3 regions of the Brevibacillus sp. HB1.1 genome follow, and region 2 is predicted to be linked to each of the others. Evidence: riboswitches for the same ligand, from Rfam matches in the RefSeq annotation. Region 2 holds a riboswitch; each other region holds the start of a gene.

Region 1 (7,937 bases), on a different contig from region 2:
ATTTGCCCGATCAAATTGCGTAAATTCCGCGCCATCTGGTTAATCGCTTGCGCTACCTGCCCCACCTCATCCTGCGTGGCGATCTGAATCTCTGCTCCTGTCAAATCTCCTGCTGCCATTGTTTCTGTCGCATCGGCAATGACACGAATGGATCGGCTAATTTTTCCAGAGATGATCCAGCCCAATCCGATGATCAAAACAAACATCCCAACACTCGTCACATAAATGTAGGAAAGCTCCTCAAGCACACTCTTTTCTACTTGCCTGATTGCTTCTTCTCCAAGTCCCAAACTGGCATCATAGCGCGCATTGATTTCAACCAGCTTTGTGTAATAGAGCTGCCCCAGCACTCCGATTAGCAGGGCCGTAGCGACAAAGCCGCACATGATTTTGGAACGCAACGATACGTTCACGTGAGTACACCTCCGTATGTCATTCATAGCTGTTTGGTTACCAGAACAGTTGCAGTCCCATATCAATCAGCTTGATTCCGATGAACGGAAAAATGATTCCTCCTACGCCGTAAATCAACAAGTTCCGGACGAGAAGCTGGTTCGCATTCATGGGCACATAGCGCACTCCCCGCAATGCCAGCGGGATTAAGAGTGGGATAATAATCGCATTGAATAAAAGTGCGGATAGAACAGCACTGGACGGAGACTGCAGGTTCATGATGTTCAAAAGCTGCATCTCGGGTACTTGCTCGACCAGCATCGCAGGGATGATCGCAAAATACTTGGAAAAGTCGTTCGCGATACTAAAGGTCGTCAATGCGCCGCGGGTCATGAGAAGCTGCTTCCCGATGGAAATGACCTGCAAAATCTTCGTCGGGTCTGAATCGAGATCGACCATGTTGGCCGCTTCCTTCGCAGCCGTTGTCCCGCTGTTCATCGCGATGCCTACATCGGCTTGGGCCAGCGCTGGCGCATCATTCGTGCCATCTCCGGTCATCGCAACCATTTTCCCTTGTGCCTGCTCTTCCCGGACGATTCTGATTTTGTCCTCGGGCTTGCTCTCGGCGATAAAATCGTCGACCCCAGCTTCTTTGGCGATGGTGGCCGCTGTCAGTGGATTGTCGCCTGTGCACATGACGGTCCTAATGCCCATTTTCCGCAATTCTTCAAAACGCTCACGAATCCCGGGCTTCACCGTATCCTTCAAGTAAATCAGGCCAAGAACCTGACTGTCCTTGCATACAGCGAGTGGAGTACCACCTTGCAGCGAGATTCGCGCGCTTTTTTCTTCAAGATCTGGTGGCACCATGCCCCCCCGCTCCCTGACATAGGCACTAATGGCGCTAACTGCTCCTTTTCGATAGTAGACGCCTTTGTAATTCAAACCGCTCATGCGCTCCTCAGCAGTAAACGGGATAATCTCTCCTTCGTACGCTTTGACATCGCAGACAACCTGATTTGCTTGGGCGAGCATCATGACGGAGCTTCCCTCTGGCGTATCATCGAACAGCGAAGTGAGCACTGCGACTTCCATCAGCTCCCTCTGGTCGACTCCTGCTACAGGAACGAATTCTGCCGCCAGTCGGTTACCATACGTGATCGTGCCTGTCTTGTCCAAAATGATCGTGTTGACATCACCAGCCGCTTCTACTGCCTTACCCGACATCGCGATGACACCAAAGCGGGTGACACGATCCATCCCCGCAATGCCAATGGCCGATAACAAGCCGCCAATCGTGGTCGGAATGAGACAAACGAGCAAAACGACCAAGACGGAGATATCCAGCTCGATACCCACATACGAAGCAATCGGAACCAGCGTGACGACGACAATCAAAAAAATAAGCGTAAAGACGATAAGAACTGTATTCAAGGCAATTTCATTCGGTGCTTTTTGACGCTTGGCCCCTTCAATGAGCATAATCATCCGATCCAAAAAAGAGTCCCCGGGGTTCGTCGTAATTTTCACGATAATAGAGTCACTAATGACACGTGTCCCGCCCGTTACAGACGTCTGGTCGCTGCCCGCCCTTTTGATGACCGGAGCCGACTCACCCGTGATCGCAGATTCATCAATGGAGGCCAAGCCATCGATAATGTCACCATCTCCTGGGATGATATCTCCTGTTTCGACCAAGACCTGATCACCTTTACGCAGTTCGCCAGATGAAATCACCTGCACACTGCCATCGGCTTTGAGTCGCTTGGCTTCCGTATCCCGCTTGGCCCTTCGCAATGTATCTGCTTGTGCTTTCCCACGTCCTTCTGCCAATGCCTCAGCAAAATTCGCGAACAACACCGTGAATAATAAAACGGAAAAAACGACTGTATTCCACCCTACCTGATCCTCCGTACCAAAATACTTCGGAAACAACAGCATCAGCAAAATCAGAACCGTCCCGAGCTCTACGACAAACAGCACGGGATTCGATTTCATGACCAACGGGTTCAGCTTGCGAAAACTATCAAGTAGAGCCTTTCCTATCAATTGTTTCATAGCTCCTCCACATGCAATAACGCATAGATCAAATAGAGAAAAATACCAACAGCAAAAATGGAGACGATCACCACAGGAATGTTTCCCCCCTCTTTTTTCGTAGGTTGACAGCCCCAAGACGGCTGAGTAATATTAGGCACAATGATAAATTATGGGAGGTATGGCGTTTGGCCATCTCTAACAAAAAAAAGCTGGAAGCCGAAATCAGCGAAGCATTCATAAAATTTCAGCGCGATCTGATTGGACGAGGTCCACAGGAAGCGAAGACCTACATCGTCGGTGATATGGTCATCGTCAGATTTAAAGGTGTTCTCACCGTCGAAGAAAAGCATCTGTCCAGTCACGATAAAGGTCGCCGCATCGTCAAAGAAATGCGCGAGGTTCTCCGTGAGATGTATAGCGAAGAATCGGAAGAAATCGTAGAAAAGCTGACAAGCTGCAAGGTACTATCCAGCCATAGTGATATCAGCACGAAAATGGGTGAACGGATCGAGGTTTATGTATTGGACAAGGACCTCGAAAAAATATTAGGCTAATTTTACAAAGCGCGGCTCCGCCTTCATTTGCAGGCGGAGCCTTTTCTATTCCTCTCTTACCCACTCATCTGTTCGGCCAACCAGCCGTAGCCTTTATACCCGGGCTGGCTCACAATGACGTGATTCGCCCCGAGCGCCTTGTATAACATCGCGTTCCGATGTTCCTGCGTCATCACAAAAATCCGGCAGGTGCCAAGCTGCTTGAACAGTGTAATGAAGTCGCGTCCCTCCGCCCACTCATCGGGAAAGATGTAGACGGAATGGTAGAGCAGCAAGGATTCCTGATCGCGGTAGCACTCGTCAAATGAGATGGGCAAAAAACGCTGAATCGTCTTGTCGCAAGGCCCCGCTGTCAATGAAAAGGCACCGGGATTCCTTCCCCAAAAAGCAGGCAAACTGTCACAGCATAGTGTCTGGACAAAAGAAGTGAAAGCTTCCCCCTTGCCCATTACGAGATAATGCTTCATAGCAGCGCCTCCCTTCCTTATTGGAGATCCTCAATGGACGAGATGTTCATGTACGAAGGAACCACGAGTCCGATTTTGGTTCCGTCGAGATTCGGACCCAAATCCTCGATTTGCCCACCAAACTTTTTCAAATAGCTCGTATCTGTAGACGGCAGCCAAGCCGCAACCATCCCATCTACATCCCCAATGGCCACTCCTGCCCACATCGGTCCAGTCTGCACCTGACTCAATTCGACTTCATACCCCAGCTTCTGCTCCAGCACATGCTCTACAACGTGCGAGCTGGCAATCTCGGAATCCCATGCTACATAAGCGAGAGTCAGCTTCTCTCTTTGGACAGGCTGGATGCCCTCCACCCATTTCGCTACTTTGGCTTCGTTGTTTTTTACCCATTCCGCAGCGGCCACTTCCGGATCTTTTCCGTCAATCATTTGGACCATGACTGACTCCATATCGGCTGGCTCCCACCAGAACTTATCCAGAAACTGATAGGCAGCAGGCTGATCCTCTTTCAGCCCTTTGCGCACGATGGTATGGATTTGTTCCGCTCCGCCAAAGCCGTTCTTCGGGTCCTCCAAATATTTCAAATCCATCTTTTTAAACATCCAATGCGGCGTCCAGCCCGTAATGATAATCGGTTCCTTCGCTTCGTACGCCTTGATCAAAGCTGCTGTCATCGCTGCATCGGAGCCTTCAACAAGCTGCCATTTATCCAAGCCATACAAGTTCATGACTTCCTCTGTCTTCACCATCGAGCCTGCTCCTGCGTCGATTCCGATGATTTTGTAGTCGAGCTTTTCTCCTAGCGCGTTGTCCGACATCTCAGAAGGAATAGGACCGACTACCGTTGCTGTCGGTATTTGTGTGTTTGTGTTTTGACTGGAGCAGCCTGCGAGCCAAGCTGTCGCTCCCATCATCACTGCCAGTAAAGCTGGAACCGCTTTGTTCATCATATGTTTCTCTCCTTTTTTCCTGCATGTTGAGTAAGCCGATCCAAGACGATAGCGATGATCACGATGGATAGCCCCGCCTCGAATCCTCTTCCTATATCCACTTGCGAAACGGCACGATATACGTCTGCACCCAAGCCTTTCGCCCCGATCATAGCCGCTATGACCACCATCGACAGGGCGAGCATGATACACTGATTGACTCCCGCCAAGATCGTCGATTTCGCATACGGCAGTTGCACTTTCACGAGCTTTTGCCACCCAGTTGCGCCAAAGGCATCCGCTGCTTCCTCCATTTCCGCTGGCACCTGACGTATGCCTAAGTTCGTGAGACGCACAATTGGCGGCAAAGCAAAAATAACGGAGGCAATGACTCCCGGCACTTCACCCAAGCCAAAGAAAAAGATTGCGGGAATCAAGTAAACAAACGCTGGCATCGTCTGCATCAAATCCAGTATTGGCGTGACCAGATTGCGAAACGTATCGTATCTCGCGCAAAGAATGCCCACCGGAATCCCGATGGCGATCGAAATCATGGTGGCAGTGAGGACGAGTCCCAATGTCTCCATCGTTTCATCCCAGTACCCCAGGTTGTGAATGAGAGAAAGTCCGATAACCGTAAAGACCATAGACGCTCTCCCTGCAAAAACCCACGCAGCGGCCCCCAGCAGCAAGATGAGAATCAGCGAAGGTATCTCTGCCAAAACCGTGGAACAGTAAGTCACCATCGTAGAAATGACGATAGACACTGGATCAAACAATACCCCTTTGTACTGGCCCAGCACCTCCACGAACCCTTCCATCCATTCGCCAATCGGCAGCTTAGGCACGACGTCCATCACTCATCACCTCTGCTCTCTGGTGTTCTTGGACATTGACTTTGCCTACCAGCCCGCCTAGCACCGCTCCTTTTACGATGACACCCAACAAACGCTGCTGCTCGCCCACTACCGCAATCGGGACGTGCAGGTCTGCCATCATCGGGAACAAGCTGTGCAGACGTGCGTCAGGTGAAACAGTAGGGAGGTCGGTTTTCATAATCGTCTCCAGTGAATCCCCCGTACCGATCGCGAGTGATACGTCATACGCCGTAATCAAGCCGAGCAGTGTGCGCTTTTTGTCCACGACGTACAAGCTGGACACACCGTTATCCATCATGAGTTGCAGCGCCACTCGCGCCCCTTTGTCAGGCGTGATTGCTTCTGCCCGTTTCATCACATTTTCAGCAACGAGCACTCTGGACAGGTCGGCATCCTCGACGAACTTCCGCACGAATTCATCCGCTGGGTCTGCCATGATTTCTTCCGGGCGGCCGATCTGAATGATCTGTCCGTCTTTCATAAAGGCAATCCGATCACCCAGCCTCAACGCCTCGTGCAAGTCATGTGTAATGAACAGGATCGTCTTTTTCATCGTCATCTGAAGCTCCAGTAGCTCATCCTGCATGTCTTTTCGAATGAGCGGGTCCAGTGCACTGAACGCTTCGTCCATCAAGAGAATATCTGGATTATTAGCCAACGCCCGCGCCAAGCCGACTCGCTGGCGCATCCCTCCGCTCAATTGATCCGGGTACGCATTTTCCCACTCGGTTAATCCAACGAGCGCAAGCGCTTCCCGTGCTTTTTCTTGCCGGAGTCCTGGTGGTACTTGTTGAATCTCCAAACCGAACTCGACGTTTTCTCGTACCGTCCGCTGCGGAAACAGGGCGAAGTTTTGGAAAACCATCCCGAGCTTCTTCCTCCTCACCTCGCGCAAAGCCGATGCCTTCATGTCCACGATCTCTTCCCCGTCGATCTCGATGCTTCCACTCGTTGGATCAATCAGTCGATTACACAGTCGGATTAAGGTTGACTTGCCGCTGCCGGACAGGCCCATGATCACGAAGATTTCACCTTCCTCGACTTCAAAGCTGACCTGATTCACCCCGATAGACTGGCCCGTTTGCTTGTAAATTTGTTCTTTCGTACGTCCTTCTGCCAGTAGCTTCAAGGCCAGCTCGGGCTGCTTGCCGAACACTTTTGTCAGTTGATGGACCTTCATTTTGGGCATGGTATCCCTCATCCTTCGTTTTTTCGTAAATGCAAAAAGCCTGCGAAGTTTCCACACTCCAGCAAAACCAAGCAGGCACGCTTGATTTATACTCGTGTAAAAAATCCGCAGGCTTACGTAATACCTGGCATCCCTTTTCAGGACTCCCTGTACTCTGTCTTCCTGATTTCGATTGTCAGCGGTTTATCTCGTACCGACTGCCTCCCAGCGATCCACACGTTTTTCGATAACGTCTGTATGGCGTAAGCTGCTCATCGGTATTTCCATAAAAAATAGGCCGATCCATCCTTTTTCTCCAGAACAAAGGTCCCAAAGAAAAAGCCTGCATCGGCCTATCACACGCCCGCAAGGAATCCCCTTGTTGCGTATTATATGCCTAGACTTTATCCATCCATGACCTTCCCTGCTTTGGCCGACGAGGTTAGCTGACGGGTAGGATGGCAGAGAAGACTTTTCCTCATCCCTCCTGATCACTCAGGATTAACCCCAAAAGATTGGTTCCCCCGCTTCCGAAAATTTCGGAACTAGGCCGTATGTGTTGTTTCTTGATTAAGCTTGATTGTGATTTGATTATACGCTCGCTTCCAGTTATTGTGAACGTTCGTTTAGCACGGTTTTAACCGGACTTTGTCTTTCTTTATGAATCGGATTGGATTAGCTCTCGGTTACTCATTCGATTAAAGGAATCGTGCGTTATTCTCTCTCGCATGTGGGGTGGGGAGGAAACAGGAGAAAACGCTCAGCTTCTTGGAACACCTGCGAGGGAGCATCGGTGCCCGGCTTCGTGAAAAAAAGCGAAACCGCGTCCAAAGTAGTCCATTCAAGATGTGTCTCAGAGGTGGACGCTAAAGGCAGTTTCTCTTTTTTTCACTGCGCCTCGGTAGGTGTGTCCAAAGATCTTCGCTTATTTCTCCTGTTTCCTCTACGAGCTGTTGGGAGTCTACATGCATTTAATGAAGCACCCCCTTGAATGCTGCTTTCAAGATGTAAACAATAGTCGCTTGGGAAGAAGAACATTTCCAGTCCTAGCGCCTCTGGAGCCCAACTCAGCGTAGAAATGAATGGCGGGGGTTGTCAGCTTCAACCTCTGCGAATACATCTTCGAAACTCTACTTTTGAAGCGCTCCCGACATTCATTTCGGAGCGGACAGTCTAACCCCTTGCGGGGCGTAGGCCGAAGCGTAGACTGGAAATGGGCTTCTTCCCATCCCCTACAGCTACTCCAAGCAAAACAGCCAAAAAGCTCCCGCCTCATGGAATCAGGCAGGAGCTTTTTTCGATAGTAATAGCACGATGCTTAAACGACGTCGTAGCCTTGGTCTTCGATTGCTTCTTTTACTGCTTCGAGTGTCAATGTGCTCTCATTGTAGGAAACATCAACCTTTTTATCAGCCAAGTGCACTTTGCCTTCTGCACCCAATTCTTTCAATGTATTCTCGATGCGCGCTACGCATTTGTTGCAAGACATACCTTCTACGTTCAAT
Region 2 (7,937 bases):
CGCGAAGTCTTCAGCAAGTAGCTGAATGCCCCCGCTTCAATGACCGGATATACCTTTTCGTCATCAATAAAGCTGGTCAAGACGATAACCTTACTGGATGGACAGCTTTCACGAATACGCCGAGTCGCTTCCACACCGCCGATGCCTTCCATAACTAAATCCATCAAAACGACATCCGGGCGCAGTTCTTGCGTCATCCGCACCCCTTCTTCTCCACTGCCTGCCTCTGCTACGACTTCAATATCGTCCTCTGTAGACAAATAAGCAGCCAGACCCATCCGAACCATTTCGTGATCATCTACCAGTAGTACCCGAATCACCTAGCCTTCACCCTTCCCGTTCCGTCTGTGACATTAGAGGAATACGGACCTCAATTTGCGTCCCCTTCCCAATTGCCGAGTAAATCTCCATAGAGCCTCCGACCTCTGCTACGCGCTCTTGCATGCTGCGCAAACCGTAGGACGTCATTTTCTCCCCATCCGGATCAAAACCAACACCGTCATCCGATACTCGCAGGCGAACCTGCTCTTGCAGCGTAAACAGCTTCACTGTAATCTGGGTAGCTCTGGCATGCCGCAATGTATTGGACAAGGACTCCTGCAAAATACGGAACAAATGATCCTCAATTCCACTCGGCAAGCCTTCGACGTCTTCGATCTCCCAAGACAGCTGCATGGTATTTTTACGCGTCAGCTCATCTAAAAGTTCCAGAATGGCTTCCTTCAATGACTTGTTTTGTAACGTAGCCGGGCGAAGATGCAAGAGCAATGCCCTCATCTCCGCTTGTGCTGCTGCTGCCATCTCTTCGACCAATTCAATCTGTTGTGCTGCACGTTGCGGATTTTTTTCTACAAGCCGTTTCATCGCCGCAGTCGTCATCGCGATGGCGAACAGCTGCTGACTGACTGCATCATGCAGTTCTCTCGCCAATCTCTGTCGCTCCTCTGTTACCGCTGCATGCTTCAATTGCTCTGCGAGAGCCGCATTGTGGTTCGACAGCCGCTGCAAAGATGCCACTTGCTCTTCCCATTGTGAAGCCAAGCGATTGATCTGCCATCCTAATTCGCCGACTTCATCGACGCCCAATTCTGGAACCCGATACGACAGCATCCCGCGCCCAAGCTTCATGGCAGCTTCCCACAATACACTGAGTCTCTTTTTCAACAAATTGCCAATGATATAGGAAATGATCAATGCCACTAAGACACCTGCAGGCAAAGAGACAACAAAAGCAGCAAGCTGAATCAAGCCCTCTGGATCGGCAGGCAGATTGATGCCTATATATTCTTGAAGCCACCACATGAAGTTGCGGTCGCTAATCATTTCGTTGTACCACCGATGAATCCCGGGGTGGTCTCTCCATAAAAAGTATAGCCAAAAGAAACAAATAAACGCGGCAGTAATTGCACTGACGGCCAGTAACATGCCATAGCGCACGTATTGCCACTGAATACTTGCCAATCGCTGTCGACGCATCCGCCAGTACCTCCTAGATGTACTTGACTTTTATATCGCCGACAAGCAGCGAGATATGCAAGTTTACTTTTTGCAATGCTTCATCATACTGATCTGAACGAATCTTAACACTGCGATTGATACCTCCCTGACGGTGGCTTAGCACCTCCAGGTCACCAATACTCAACCCTGCTGTTACCGATACAGGAAGATCCACAGGGACATAAATCGTCACATCGCCTATCCAGCCCTCTACGACAAGAACTGCCTCATCCCGCATCAGCACTGCCCGGGAAAGATCAATCACAACATCCCCGATTCCATGCCAGACATGCAAGTGATTCAGTTCAAAACGCCCCGAGGTCAGGTGATAATCTCCAATCAGAGAACTGCGGGAATCTTTTGGCAACGTGTCGTCAGGTGATGAAGACATTCTTTCGTGATGTGGAATTTTGCCACCAACATGCTTCCATTTGTTCCAGCTGTCTAGCCAAGGGCGCTCCTCTGTGGAAACCTTCACGTCACTCGGAACACTCGCATCACTTGTCACAATCGTCTCCGCAGCAGATGAGGTCCCCGTATCACCCAATGGTTGATTCACACGGTGATCTCGTCTGCTGTTCTTGCCCCGAATCAACTGAAACCCGAAATAAATAAACACGATTGGCACTGCAATCTGGAACAAATCATCAACCCCGACACCAAACCACATATCCATCGCGATGATGGTCCCCAGGGAGAATAGAATCCCTCCGCCAATCCGATTTTTCTGCCCCCACAAACGAAGGCCGAAATAAATAAGCACCATCGGCCACAAATCAAACAGACCGAACGAAATGATACCCAAACTGTCTAATAAAAGGCCGATTCCCGTAAAAATAATCAGGATACCAGCCAACATTTTGTGCAAACGGGACAGTTTCACAAAAGTCTCCTCTCTCACGCCCCATGCTGATCGTTTTCACTTTGACCATTACGACATGTATAGATGAATGCAGGCGGAATGTTCAACAGGGTAAAGTCGATCTTGACCCAGGGAAAACGACCCTGCAACTCAGCTTGGAGTTGTAGCGAATATTGGAATGTAATAAACAGGCCCCCTGGCTTCAGTACAGATTGAACTTCGTCCAGAATTGCTGCCCGCAGCTCTTGTGGAAAATTGGCGAATGGCAGACCTGAGATAATAACATCTGCACCTGCAAGGTTCTGCTCCTCCAAGTAAGACCTAAGTTTAGTCGCTTCCTCCCTGATAGGAAGATCGGGAAAACGTGATTGAAGCATAGAGCGAAAATGGGGATCTCGTTCCACAAGCACGTAATGTGTGCCGGGACGCAAGCGCTGATAGATCGTTTGGGTAAATGCCCCTGTACCAGGTCCCAGCTCCAGGATCACATCGGTTGAAGCCCAATCGACGTTTTTCAACATTTGCTCACATAAAAAACGAGAGCTGGGGATTATACTACCGACGCGTCCAGGCTCAGCGATAAACCGCCGCAAAAAGACCAAGAAGTCCTGCAAGAATCGTACCTCCTAGGGGAAAAGCAGCCTGATGTACACAGGCTGCCGAATTGACACAATCTATTCTACACCTAGTCCCCCAGTTCCTGTCGAATTAGGATTGTACTGGTTTGGCTACCGGTGTTTTTACTTCATTAATGGATGCTTTGATGCTGGCAAGTTCTGCATCGAGATCATCCTTTTCCAGTTCAGACAAAGCGTTCTCCCAAGCGCGGTTCGTTTGGCTCCATTGTCCACTCATTTGCGCTTCTGCTTCCATGCGCATCACTTTTTCTTCCATGCGGGCGAAGCCACGGCCTGCGGACTGATTGCCGATACCGACAACTGCTTGATTGACTTGCTTTTGTGTACGAGCTACTTGTGCACGTGCCATCAGTGTGAACCTTTTCGCACGCATTTTATAGAACTCTTCCTTCAGCTCAGCCAGCTTCTCACGCATTTGCGAAGCTGCCTCGGATGCTGACAGGTAAAGACCTTCGTATTCCGCTGCACGGCCTTCGTACTGCTTCTTGTCAGCGAGTGCTCGACGAGCCAACTCGTCTTCTCCCTCAGTCAAGGCGAGCTTGACTTGACGATCGCGTTTTTCAATCAGAGCATTGGCTTCATCCAATTGCTGGCGGAATTTCTTTTCCAGTGCAACCTGACGGGCAACCGCTACTTCAACTTGTCCGATTTCTACTTCCATGTCACGCATATATTGATTCAGCATTACTACCGGATCTTCCATCGAATCCAATGCATCATTCACCGAAGCTACTGTCAGGTCACGCAAACGTTTAAAGATACTCATTATTTTTTCCTCCTCATCATATCACATCATATTGTTCATCCAAAAGACTCTTGCGACGTAGCGTTATTGTTGTCTTCGTGTTACATGTTTCTCCCAAGTGTCTAGCGTATCTTCCTTTAATACTTTTTGGGCCCATTCACGCTCCCAAGTAGGTGGAGCTTGCTTTGGTTCTTGACTGGGACGCAGTAAGCGATATCCCAGATAAATTACCCCAATGGCCAGAAGCGCGTGAAACAGTAGGTCAAGCTTGCCAATCAGCATCAGGAACCCGAATAGAAAGACGAGGATTCCCCAAAAGCGTGAACCGGTTTGTCCCATAATCTTTTTGGCACCGTATATCATGATCACACCGGGAATGATGAACCCGAGCAAGTCTCCGATATCGATACCCACCAGATCTAGAAGAACCAACCCACCGACTAGCAGCAGAACCAGCCCGAGTAGAACTTTGCCAGACCGTTCGCTCATTACTCGCTTACCTCCATTCGTTTTGCATGTGGTGCTTGTGGAACGTTATGCCCTTATTGTAGCCCTCGGTATAGGCTTCCCATAACGGGCGTGCGGTTGGTTTTTCCCTCCGCCCTTGGACGGAGACAATTTCCTGCCCTAATCGGACGAGCTGTCGCGCAAGGCAGAACAAGCCTGCGTCGAAAGGCGGCTTGCTCTGTCGAGCGAAAACGTTACAGCATTTGACGGTAATTTTGTGACGAATATGTGAACTAACGGATGAAAAAGAAGGAAAAAAAGGACTGGCGTAGAATCTTCGTAAGAGTGCGTGTAAAAAAACATCGAAAAATAGCCGAATTCCGCTTGGCGGAAACGGGGGAACCACGTTTTTGGGGTGAATGGTTGCTACTCCTAGCAGCCTAGGGCGTCCTTTCGACCGAACCCTTCAGCTAACCTCGTAGGCTCACGAAGGGAGCAGTTTCTTTTGCGCAAGGTGGTTTTATCTTTATTTATGGCTGGAATGCTTGCTATGGGGGCAGGCGCTGCACAGGCTGCTGAGGAGAATTCTCTCAATGAAGTAGTCAGCGACTTGTACGGTACCCCTTACAAATCTTCCGGCTCGTCCAAAAAGGGCTTTGACTGCTCCGGTTTCACGCGCTACGTATTTGATGCGTTAGGTGTAGACCTGCCTCACAATTCTGCTTCCCAGTACGAATTAGGTACAGAGGTAGCCAGAAAAGATTTGCAGCCAGGCGATCTCGTGTTCTTTAATACGAACGGTCGCAGCATTTCTCACGTGGGTATCTACATTGGAGACGGCACATTCGTGCACTCGGAATCTGGTCGTGGAGTCGTCAACACCAAGTTGAACGATCCATACTACTGGAGCAAACGTTATGTAGGCGCTAAGCGTCTCAGTGCTCCTGTTCTAGCGAAAGCAGAAACTCCGAAAAAGGTAAAAGCGGTGCAAGCTGCATCGTTGCCGGAAAAACCAGCTCAAAAATAGTCGTTCGGCAAAATAATAAAAAGCCAGGGACACAATGTCTCTGGCTTTTTCTGACGAAATTTAGTACCTGGTCTAAAGAGGTACCCTTACATATTAGAACAACTTAATAACTTACGGGGTTTCTTCCCCTGATGAGGTCAAAGCATGTTATGATAGACAAGACCCATTCTTTGAATGGTATTCCTTATTAATAGAAGTAACTGGGGGTTGTTCCGGTGAAAGATCACATTTTAATTGTCGATGACAATCTGGAGATTATTGAACTGCTAGAAGACATTTTGGAGAACGAGGGCTTCACCGTTTCCTCCGCAGAGAGTGGAGAAGATGCTCTCTCCCTGCTCAGCCAAGGAGAGCGACCTAACCTGATCCTTTTGGATATTATGATGCCCAACATGAGTGGCTACGAGCTCTGCTCTCAGATTCGCCGTGAGTGGGATTTGCCTATACTGTTTCTCAGTGCAAAAGGAAAAGCGGTAGATAAGGTAGTCGGCTTCGAAATCGGCGCAGACGATTACATCACGAAGCCTTTTGATACAGAAGAACTGCTCGCTCGCATTCGTGCCCACCTGCGTCGCTATGAGCGCATTCGCAAGCATACGGAAGAGCAGCCTGAGAAGGAAACAGCCTCTTCTCCGATTACCGTTTTGAAATTCAAGGACCTAGAAATTCATAAAGAAACGTATTCCGTTTATGTATGTAATCAAAAGATTGAGCTCTCTACAAAAGAATTTCAACTGCTCACATTCCTCGCAGAAAATGCGGGCATCGTCTTTACAAGAGAGCAAATCTATGACCGTGTCTGGGGATATGGTTATGGCTCGCTCAATACAGTGACCGTCCATATCAAAAACCTCCGGGAAAAGCTGGAAACAGAGCGTCAGTTTATTAAAACACAATGGGGGACAGGCTACGTATTTATCGGGGAGAAGCTTTAAATGAGCTTACGTAATAAAATTTTTCTCTCCTTCATTGCCTTGATCACACTCAACATCTTGTTGTTTAAATTTGTTTTTCAAGACATTATTGTCGCTCAACTCAAAAATGATCGGCATAATCAGTATCAGGCTGAGAAGGAAGCCGCAGAGAAGGTCATGCTCAATCAACTGCTTCTCGTCAGTAATTTCAAGGACCCAATCGAACGTTTGGAGCTTGAGAAGCAGTTGCCAGACGACGTGATGTACCGCATGCTCGTGAAGGATGCCAATGGAAACACCATCTACAGCAAAACATCGCGCGCCTATAATTTGAAAATGCCTTCTCCCTCCTCATCAAACCGTGGCGATTCTTCCAAGCAAAATGACCTCAAAGTGGTAGCTGAGTACCACTTTCAGCAGGAGCCACCGCGTACAGGGGAGATCGTTGTTTATTTCTACACAGATGATTACGACATGATGGCTACGACAGGGGTTTCCATGATGCTCTGGTTTATTTACGGAAGCATTAGTCTGGTGGGATTGGTTCTGCTCGCTTTGTTCGTTCGCTGGATACTACGGCCTGTGAACGAATTATCGCGCGTCACCCAAGAAATCCAGGAAGGGAAACGGTTAGTGACATTTACGTATCGCTCGCATGATGAATTTGGGCAACTCTTTCGATATTTCGGGGATATGGTTGATGAGCTTCGCTTAGCGGAAGAAAGACAGGCCGAAATGATTGCGTCGATCGCCCACGACTTCCGCACACCTCTCACCACGATCAAAGGGTATGCGTCATATATCGGCTCCGGTCGTGTGACGGATATGACCAAAATACAGAAACAGATGAGCAAAATCGAGCTAAAAACGACGGACTTGGAAAAGCTGCTCGATGAATTGCAGGACTTCACCGCCCAAAGCTCCGAAGTCCGACTCAACATTAATCGTATTCATGTCAAAAGCTTCTTGAGAGGAATCATTGAGGACTATTTGCCGAGGATTAAAGAGGCAGGCCTCACCTTTCACTGGAAGCTGCGTATCTCTAATGAACTACACATCGAAGCGGATGAGACCAAGCTGCGACGTGTCATGGAAAACCTGTTGAACAACGCCATTCACTACAACAAACCAGATGGCTCCATTTACCTTACATGTGATCAGCGAGAAGGACATGTCCTTTTTACTGTGATCGACAAAGGAGAAGGAATCGCCTCTGAAGACTTGCCGAAGATTTTTACCAAGTTTTATCGGGCGGAAAAATCACGAAATCGCAACAGTGGCGGTACGGGCTTAGGCTTGACGATTTGCAAAAGTATCGTCCGGCTTCACGGCGGAGATTTGATGGTAAACAGTGAACTGGGAATGGGAAGCAGTTTCTCCTTCACCATCCCCTTCTTCCACGGGTAGCTTTCACAAGCTACCCTTACTTTATATAGATTTATTCTCAGTTAATTATTTCTTTATATTTTACTAGTAAAATAATTTTTGTAAGCATGTTGCTTTCAGTGATAAATAACCCCCAGTTCGGTATCTGACACAATCGGCGAAACCGTAGTGACAAGATGCCTCTTTTTTTGCCCTCTATTTCCATTTTTTTCTATCTCTTCTCCAAACGCATCGGCAATCCGTTCTTTGGACGCAAGGTGACCAACGGCTCGGGTTCCACTTCCTGATTTGGTTCAGCCAGTCGTAGTCGATATCGCTGCGCGATGGTTGCCAATAGCAAAGCTGCCTCCATCAAAGCAAAGTTGTTCCCGATACAAACACGCGGCCCACCGCCAAACGGGAAATAAGCATAAGCTGGATT
Region 3 (7,937 bases), on a different contig from region 2:
CCACTCCGGATATTCTCCTCGCTCAATCGCTTCGTACAAGTCCTGTGTGGCATGATTAAAGTTTTTCCCTTGAATCTCTTCCGCCTGTTTTTGTGTCAAATTTTTAATCCCTTGCGTTAACGGCTGCCAATGGTATTTGACCAGGACCGCTGTTCCTTCATGGTTTACCCACTTGTACGTGTTTACGCCAGAGCCTTGCATTTGCCGATAGTTCGCTGGTATTCCCCACGGGGAGAACAAAAACGTGATCATATGCATGGCCTCAGGCGTGTTCGAGATAAAGTCAAAGATCCGTTCCACGTCTTGTATGTTTGTGACAGGATCAGGCTTGAACGCATGTACAAGATCAGGAAACTTCATCGCATCCCGAATGAAAAAAACTTTGAGGTTATTGCCAACCAGATCCCAGTTCCCGTCCTCTGTATAAAACTTCACCGCAAACCCACGTGGATCGCGCAATGTTTCGGGAGAATGTGTGCCATGAATAACCGTAGAAAACCGTACAAACACAGGCGTTTTTTTCCCCTGCTCCGAAAACAGCTTTGCTCTCGTGTACGTAGAAATCGGCTCATCACCAGCGGTTCCATATGCTTCAAAATAGCCACGCGCTCCTGCTCCTCGGCTATGCACGACACGCTCAGGTGTTTTCTCCCGATCAAAATGTGTGATTTTTTCCAGAAAGTCGTAATTCTCTAGAACCGTTGGCCCGCGATTTCCAACGGTCCGCAGGTTCTGGTTGTCTGTAATCGGATGGCCTTGGCGATTCGTCAGGATATTTTTTTCTGACTGGTTGATGGACTTGCTGTTGTCATCCATATGAATCCTCCCTGTCCAGTTTTTCTCATGTATGGTTCATAACCATGGTTACCGAATGAGGGATTCTTTATGCGAAAAGACTAATTAGCTTCGTAAGCAAAATCATCGTTAAGCACTGGAACCGTGAAACTCTGATTCCATTCCGCTGCAAGTGCGACATCTTCCGGGTATCCCTTGCTGATCAGTTCTTGGCCAGAAGCACATTTCTGCAAATAAGCAAGAAGATGATCTTGGGCTGATCGGAAGGCTGCCACCGCCATTTTGGCCTCTGGTGACAATCGATATTCGTCCAACTCGTGAAGCAGCGCACCTGCCGCAATCATATCCTCAATAGCGGGTCGCAATGCTCCATTTCCCCATCGTTCACCGCAAGCAATAACCGTCACAGATCCTTTCTGCTGTTGTATGTATCTGGCGACGGATGATGCATTTCGCAAGCACGCAGCGATTACCTTCGCACCTGTTTTCTTTGCCAGCAAGGTACAGGTCGATCCATTTGGCGAGGGCAACACCATTCTACTTCCCATCGGAACCATTTTCAGACAGGCGGGTGAAAGGGAGATTGGTTCTCCACGTTTTCCAGCAAGAAGCGCTGCTTTTTGTTTAGCGAATGCTACGGCTGACTCCTCCTTCACCTGATAAGGATAGACGATCCCTCCACGTCCCGTTACGATATCGACACACGTGCTGAAGGAGAGCACATCGATAATGACGATCATATCCGATGCTGCCCCGACCTGTTCCACCCCTTCGTATCCCCAATCAAATCGAGCCGTATAGTTTAGTTGTTTGCATACAGGCGTTTCTCCCAAAACCTCCACCATCCTCTATCAAAAATAGTTACTCGTCCCCTTACGTTCGCCGTTACAAATCAAGGCAAGAAACAATATCGTATTATTGTCCCACTAGAATACTCAAGAATGGAGTGAACATGGATGTCTGAAATCGAATACGACGACGATCAAGGTGTTACTGAAAAAAGAAGTCACAGACGCCCACGAAGAAATACTGTGAGAACAACTGGTATTTTGCAAAATAACCTCGCTGTTGCTCTCACCGCTCACCTCGACCTCGTAAATCTGAACACAGAAGAGGTTGAAGTACGTGTGCAAGTATTGAACTGGGGTAATGCAGTTACGCAAACGAATCCAGTTAGCACCTTGCTTGACATCACGCAATTTATCCCTGCGAATACTCGCACTGCTTTCAATGCGCTGGTCCCCGCTTCTTTCCACTATGAAGTGCGCCTTACCGTAGCAGAAAACAACAGAAATGTCCTTCTCACCACTTATGGCCGTACTTCTATCGGTGGCGGTCAAGTTGTTGGTCTTTCAGTTCTTGACAGTCAATTCCAAACTGTCGAAATCGAAACTTGTATTTAACTACTTTGTAGGAAGAAAATGAGGAATTATGGTGGGACGCCATAGTTCCTTTTTTTATCCATTCGCATGCAGGAACAGGCGCTGAGGACGATCCCAACCCCTTTTATAATGCTCCCATAGACTGAGACACGGGAGGTTAAAAAATAAGTTATAATAAGAGCATGGAAAAACGGAACCAATATACCTCAGAGTTTAAAACAAAGGTTGTCCTGGAGGTCCTCCGGGAGGAGCAGACCGTGAACGAAATTGTTGGCAAGTACGAAATGAGTCTCTAAATGAAGCAAAACCCGATCAATTTTACGTCCATACTATCGAAAAAATCGCATCCTAAAAACAAATAACGAATTCAATCGTCGATATATCGTACTTGAGGGTAATAATAATGTGCTTTATGACTTAACTTCTGATGTAATGAAAAGATAATTTTAAGGGGGAAGAAAGTGGTGAATAATCAATGTAATTTAAAATGGGCTGATTTAAGCGATCCAGTTAAAACGATAATAGAACACATTGATATCAATTGTTGTGATGAAGATTTTCAAGTTGGAACTAAGCTAAATATACCGTATTTTAAGGGGAGATTCACTCAAGAAATGGCAGATGCAATTCTCGAATATCAATATTCAACTGAAAATTTAAACGAAAATTGTTATTCTGCCGAACTGCAAGATGGTGTATTGATGATAAAATTCGTTAAGAGTTCAGAGAGATAGCTCGTTATGTCCAATTTTATAACCAGGAGCGCCCTCATCAATCTCTAAATGAAGCAAAACCCGATCAATTTTACGCCCATACTATCGAAAAAATCGCATCCTAAACACTAGGACTACGAAAAGGAGGACACAACTTATTCCTCAAAAAATCGTGTCTTGACAACGGGGAGCATTACATTTTACTACTACGACCACGACAAAAAAAACTGCCCTCGAAAGGACAGTTTCTTTTAAAAGGAGACTTACAGTTTTACTACGTTCTCAGCTTGTGGGCCACGGTTGCCTTGAACGATGTTGAATTGAACTTTTTGACCTTCGTCCAAAGTTTTGAAACCGTCACCTTGGATTGCGCTGAAGTGTACGAATACATCGTCTCCGCCTTCTACTTGAATGAAACCGAAACCTTTTTCTGCGTTAAACCATTTTACTGTTCCGTTCGTTTGCATTTAAAAAAACCTCCAAAAATTCAATTTGAATATGCTAGTCATATTTACCGAAGCAAATAAAGCTCACATATCATGAAGGAATACCAGATCATGTGCTATGATACGCCTTCATGATACGTGAATTTTACCTACTCAGCAAATATACAAATGTCATGGGACGGAACTGCAAAATTAAAAACTAAACCTTTTGAAAACCTAAAACAATGAAAGCCCTTCCTCTCTTCCATCCTTGCGGCTCCGATGACCGCGCCAGTGTGAATCGGGGATTCAAAAATGTTATCCATCAGCATACAAACACCTCGATGAATGATTAGGTATCAATTTTTCAAGTAGCAATCTCATTCTACCATGGTTGTCCAAAAAAAGCAACCGTTCACCCTTATAATGGGAAGGCGATACTCTGTTACAATAGCATTGGGAGGGATTTCATTTGCAAAATCATACTTTGACAACCATTCAATTATCAGAAATGCTTGAAAAGAAAGTGCCTGTACTATTAGTGGACGTACGCGACGTCGAGAAATTTATCACCGGCAGCCTCGTTCACGAAAATGCATCGACCCGAAACGCACCCTATCTTCTAATGAAAGAACAGGACAAGCCGTTCGATGAAGAAACCGAAAAACTTGCGCAAAATGTGCAGATTGTTACTGTATGTACAACCGGTAACAAAGCTCAAAAAGCTGCCGCTCTTCTTCGTGAGCATTGTTTTCAAGCAAATGCATTGGAAGGCGGCTTAACCGCATGGAAGGAACAATCAAACGGAGCGAAATGAGCCTAATTTATCAACGATTCTAGCTTTTTGCCATATATTACTCCTTTATTTCGATTGGGATTGTCTGATATCGTTGTTCATGCCAAACGAAATAAGCCGAGACTTTCTGAAAAGGAAGTGCGGGGGACTTTTTAGTGGATGAGCAATTCCACATGGGGTGAATCGCCGAATTGGCGTAGGGTTGTTTCCTCAACCCGAATCCGACAACTAACCTCGTAGGCAAAAAAAAGGAGAGATTTGTTTAATGAAACGTTTTGGTTCTGTTACAATCGCGATGACTCTTGGTCTAGGCTTGGCTTTGACAGGGTTTGCTTCTTCTGCTTCCGCAGCATCTAACTGCCCATTGAAGAACGGACAATTCCAATTCAATGTGGGTCAAAATATGGGACAATTCCAAAAAGCACCAAATGCACAACAGTTCTTTAACTTTTATCAAAAGCAAGGCTTTGTTCCTGGCCAGTCACAAGCAGTACAGCCGATGCAACCTGTTAAGCAAGGACAAGCTACACCTGTACAACCATACCCAATTCAACCAGGATCTTTTCAATCAGCACCAGTTCAACAAACACCAGTTCAACCAGCACCAGCGCAACCTAGAAATAACGTCACTCAGCCTGCCGCTCCAGTAAATCAAGCGGAACAAGGAAAAACTGGTGATTTTGCGAAACAAGTCGCGGATTTGGTGAACCAAGAACGTGCAAAAGCAGGTCTCAAACCAGTTCAAATGGATGCAGCATTGTCCAAAGTAGCTTTGGCAAAAGCACAAGATATGTCTGCTAACAACTATTTTGACCACAACAGTCCAACGTACGGTTCCCCATTTGACATGATGAAGCAGTATGGTATTCAGTACTCGACTGCAGGTGAGAATATCGCCATGGGTCAACAGAGTCCACAAGAAGTTATGCAACAATGGATGAACAGTGAAGGTCACCGCCAAAACATTATGAACCCTGCGTTCACAAAAATTGGTGTAGGCGTCACAAATGGCTACTGGGTACAAGAATTTATCGGATAAAACGCATTGTACGAAACGAAAAGCCGGTGTCTCTTAATCGAGACCCGGCTTTTTCGTGTAGGCATCATTCCTGCTGTGCTTCGGATGCCTGCTTTTTGGGGGTACAGCAGCAGCTATCCTGCTCATTTACCAAAGCGACGTTCTTTTGATTCATTTTTTGCTTGGTTGGGTAAGCAGATACTTGCTGCAGCTCGGCATTGACATCAGACGATTGGTTCATCCGTATGGCCCCCTTGCCGTTTTTTGTGGTGCATCCTTAGTATGCTCGCGGTTGTAAAGGACTCATTCCTAAGGAACACTGGAAGCACATGCAAATGAACCTATCTGCTAATGATATGTTCAAGGTCTTTTAAGGCAGCCGCTGCTGCCGCGACAGGATCTGACTTTCCTCCAACGACCAATAAATCCCCCATGACATCTGTTTCTACCCGTATGGCTTTTGTCGTACCTGATACAGATGCAAATGGATGGGTAAGATCCACTGCACAAAGCTCCACTGCTATAGAAAATGTGCCATTTGCTTCCTTTTGGATGGTTCCGATCAGCTTGGGAATCTTCGTATGCTTTTTCCATTTCTCGATTTGTAACGAGGTTATTTCGCGAATACTTGCGCGTGCGATATCAGTCAGATTTACTTGCGCACCAAAAGCGGCGTTTGCCAAGATCGTGAGCTTTGAAGCTGTATCCCAACCATCGATGTCGTAAGAAGGGTCCGGTTCGGCAATCCCCAACTTCTGAGCGAGCTCGACTGCTTCCGCACAGGTGAGCCCCTCTTCCATCATTTTTGTGAGCACGAAGTTAGTCGTTCCCGTAAAAATGCCTTCGACTCGTTTCACTTCACAGCCTGCCAAGTTATACTGCAATAGATCGATCGTCGGCAGGGCTGCTGCTGTTGCTCCACTCACTTTCAACGCGACGCCATGTTTTTTGGCTAGAGCGGCTAAGCCAGCATAATCGACAACAAGCGCACCTTTTGAAATCGCGATTGCATGTATAGCATTTTCCAATGCATAACGAATAAAAGTAAGACCGGGTCCTCCCTCTTTTTCAGAAGGACCAGCCTCGATGAGCACATCCGCTTGAACCGATTGGATAAATTCCAGCGCGTTCCATGATGGGTTCTTTGCTTGTTTTGTATGTGCATAGTCTTCCCATTTTCCTGAATCAATTCCGTTCTCATCATAGAGACCGGAAGCCGAACGAACGACTCCCACGAGTCTGACATCCGCTTGATATAGCTCGCGGTATCGGTCCCGTCGCTGCTCCAGCAGTCTGGCTACCTGCTGTCCTACTGTTCCAAAGCCTGTTAACATAATATTCCAACGCTTCATGAGTCAATCTCCTTGCTGTTTATGCTCTGTTTCTACTTTTAGTCTGTATCCGGTGCAAGTCCTTGCGATTCAGTTTCTTTCCTGTTTTTGCTGAGTAGAGCTCTTCTGTATGATCAATAAACAAAATTCCTTCCAAATGGTCCATCTCGTGCTGAATACACCGAGCGAGAAAATCTTCGGCTTCGATTGTCTTTGTTTCTCCTTGGCGGTTCAGCGTCTGAACTTTGACATAATTCGCCCGACGAACGATTCCAAACACACCCGGTATCGAAAGACAAGCTTCTTGCCCTTCCTGCTCACCTGATTTTTTCATCCATACCGGATTGATCAGTTCAATCAAGCCGCTACCACAATCCATCACAACTAAACGCTTCGGGATGCCAATCTGTATCGCGGACAAGCCTGCTCGACCTTTCCCAGCGTAAATCGTTTGGGCCATATCATCCAAAATCTTTTCAACCTGTGGAGTAATGGACGGTACTCTTTTTGAAGTTTCACGCAAGATAGGGTCCCCCAGGCGAACGATCCTGCGTTCAGCCATTTCCTTCTCCCTCCCGCATTACTCAGTTTTCGATTTCAAGGTAGCAAATCCGTTCCTCGCTGTCAAAAGGAACCTCGCAAAATCTGAAATATCCCGCTGGGCAAGGGTGACAAATGCATGTAGATACGCTATCTTTATTGGTAAACATAGATGTTTTCAAATGAAGAGGGAGGCTATCATGCATTCATTGGCATCAACGCTGAACCAAACCATCCAGCGGGAAAACCCGCACGTGTATGAAATGCTGTCTGACATCGCGAAACTGATTTATTTCCCAAAAGAAGGGATTCTCAGCCAGTCGGCAGAAGCGAAAGCAAAAGCGAAAAAGTACAACGCAACCATCGGGATTGCACTGGAAAACGGTCAACCGATGCACCTTAAGGTCATCCAGGATAACCTGTCTGCTTACCAACCAAAAGACATTTACGAGTATGCTCCCCCAGCGGGAAAGCCTGAGCTGCGTGCAGCATGGCGTAAAAAAATGATTGAGGAACAGCCTTCACTGGCTACCCATACGTTTAGTAACCCAATCGTTACAAACGCATTGACGCATGGCCTGAGCATCGTATCTGACTTGTTCGCTGACAGCGGCGACAGTGTCATCATCCCGGACAAAAACTGGGAAAACTACGAGCTTACTTTTTCGATCCGCCGTGGTGCGGAAATGGTCTACTATCCATTATATAACGACGAGATGAAATTTAATGCTGCTGCTTTGCGTGATGCCATTCTCGCACAAAAAGACAAAGGCAAAGCCATCGTCGTACTCAACTTCCCGAATAACCCAACTGGCTATACACCAGGTCCAGAGGAAGGAAAACAAATCGTCGCTGCACTCAAAGAAGGCGCCGATGCTGGAATCAACATTGTCGCAGTGACAGATGACGCGTACTTCGGCTTGTTCTTCGAGGACTC

Evidence for each region. Region 2 has a riboswitch for cyclic di-AMP ahead of HPY27_RS12255 (C40 family peptidase). Riboswitches for the same ligand answer to the same signal wherever they lie in the genome.
Region 1: another riboswitch for cyclic di-AMP. It lies ahead of HPY27_RS24825 (quaternary amine ABC transporter ATP-binding protein); the one in region 2 lies ahead of HPY27_RS12255 (C40 family peptidase).
Region 3: another riboswitch for cyclic di-AMP. It lies ahead of HPY27_RS05135 (CAP domain-containing protein); the one in region 2 lies ahead of HPY27_RS12255 (C40 family peptidase).

The regions. Positions count from the first base shown of each region.
Region 1 covers NZ_JABMIV010000012.1:28,713-36,649, reverse strand. The annotation lists gene HPY27_RS24855 (methyl-accepting chemotaxis protein) at 1-413, opposite strand, end outside; gene kdpB (potassium-transporting ATPase subunit KdpB) at 451-2,451, opposite strand; gene HPY27_RS24845 (Na-translocating system protein MpsC family protein) at 2,619-2,987, shown strand; gene HPY27_RS24840 (hypothetical protein) at 3,044-3,454, opposite strand; gene HPY27_RS24835 (glycine betaine ABC transporter substrate-binding protein) at 3,472-4,407, opposite strand; gene HPY27_RS24830 (ABC transporter permease) at 4,404-5,243, opposite strand; gene HPY27_RS24825 (quaternary amine ABC transporter ATP-binding protein) at 5,227-6,453, opposite strand; cyclic di-AMP (ydaO/yuaA leader) riboswitch at 6,848-6,994, opposite strand; gene HPY27_RS24820 (cation transporter) at 7,751-7,937, opposite strand, start outside.
Region 2 covers NZ_JABMIV010000003.1:500,307-508,243, reverse strand. The annotation lists gene HPY27_RS12285 (response regulator) at 1-320, opposite strand, end outside; gene HPY27_RS12280 (HAMP domain-containing sensor histidine kinase) at 328-1,476, opposite strand; gene liaF (cell wall-active antibiotics response protein LiaF) at 1,490-2,380, opposite strand; gene HPY27_RS12270 (class I SAM-dependent methyltransferase) at 2,395-2,973, opposite strand; gene HPY27_RS12265 (PspA/IM30 family protein) at 3,068-3,763, opposite strand; gene HPY27_RS12260 (LiaF transmembrane domain-containing protein) at 3,827-4,231, opposite strand; cyclic di-AMP (ydaO/yuaA leader) riboswitch at 4,551-4,690, shown strand; gene HPY27_RS12255 (C40 family peptidase) at 4,695-5,216, shown strand; gene HPY27_RS12250 (response regulator transcription factor) at 5,432-6,151, shown strand; gene HPY27_RS12245 (sensor histidine kinase) at 6,152-7,537, shown strand; gene HPY27_RS12240 (cytochrome P450) at 7,728-7,937, opposite strand, start outside.
Region 3 covers NZ_JABMIV010000002.1:21,427-29,363, reverse strand. The annotation lists gene HPY27_RS05165 (catalase) at 1-816, opposite strand, end outside; gene HPY27_RS05160 (2-phosphosulfolactate phosphatase) at 897-1,637, opposite strand; gene HPY27_RS05155 (hypothetical protein) at 1,752-2,198, shown strand; gene HPY27_RS05150 (hypothetical protein) at 2,642-2,911, shown strand; gene HPY27_RS30725 (hypothetical protein) at 2,908-3,015, shown strand; gene HPY27_RS05145 (cold-shock protein) at 3,154-3,357, opposite strand; gene HPY27_RS05140 (rhodanese-like domain-containing protein) at 3,788-4,132, shown strand; cyclic di-AMP (ydaO/yuaA leader) riboswitch at 4,217-4,369, shown strand; gene HPY27_RS05135 (CAP domain-containing protein) at 4,377-5,150, shown strand; gene HPY27_RS05130 (hypothetical protein) at 5,215-5,370, opposite strand; gene HPY27_RS05125 (homoserine dehydrogenase) at 5,471-6,481, opposite strand; gene def (peptide deformylase) at 6,501-7,022, opposite strand; gene HPY27_RS05115 (aminotransferase class I/II-fold pyridoxal phosphate-dependent enzyme) at 7,201-7,937, shown strand, end outside.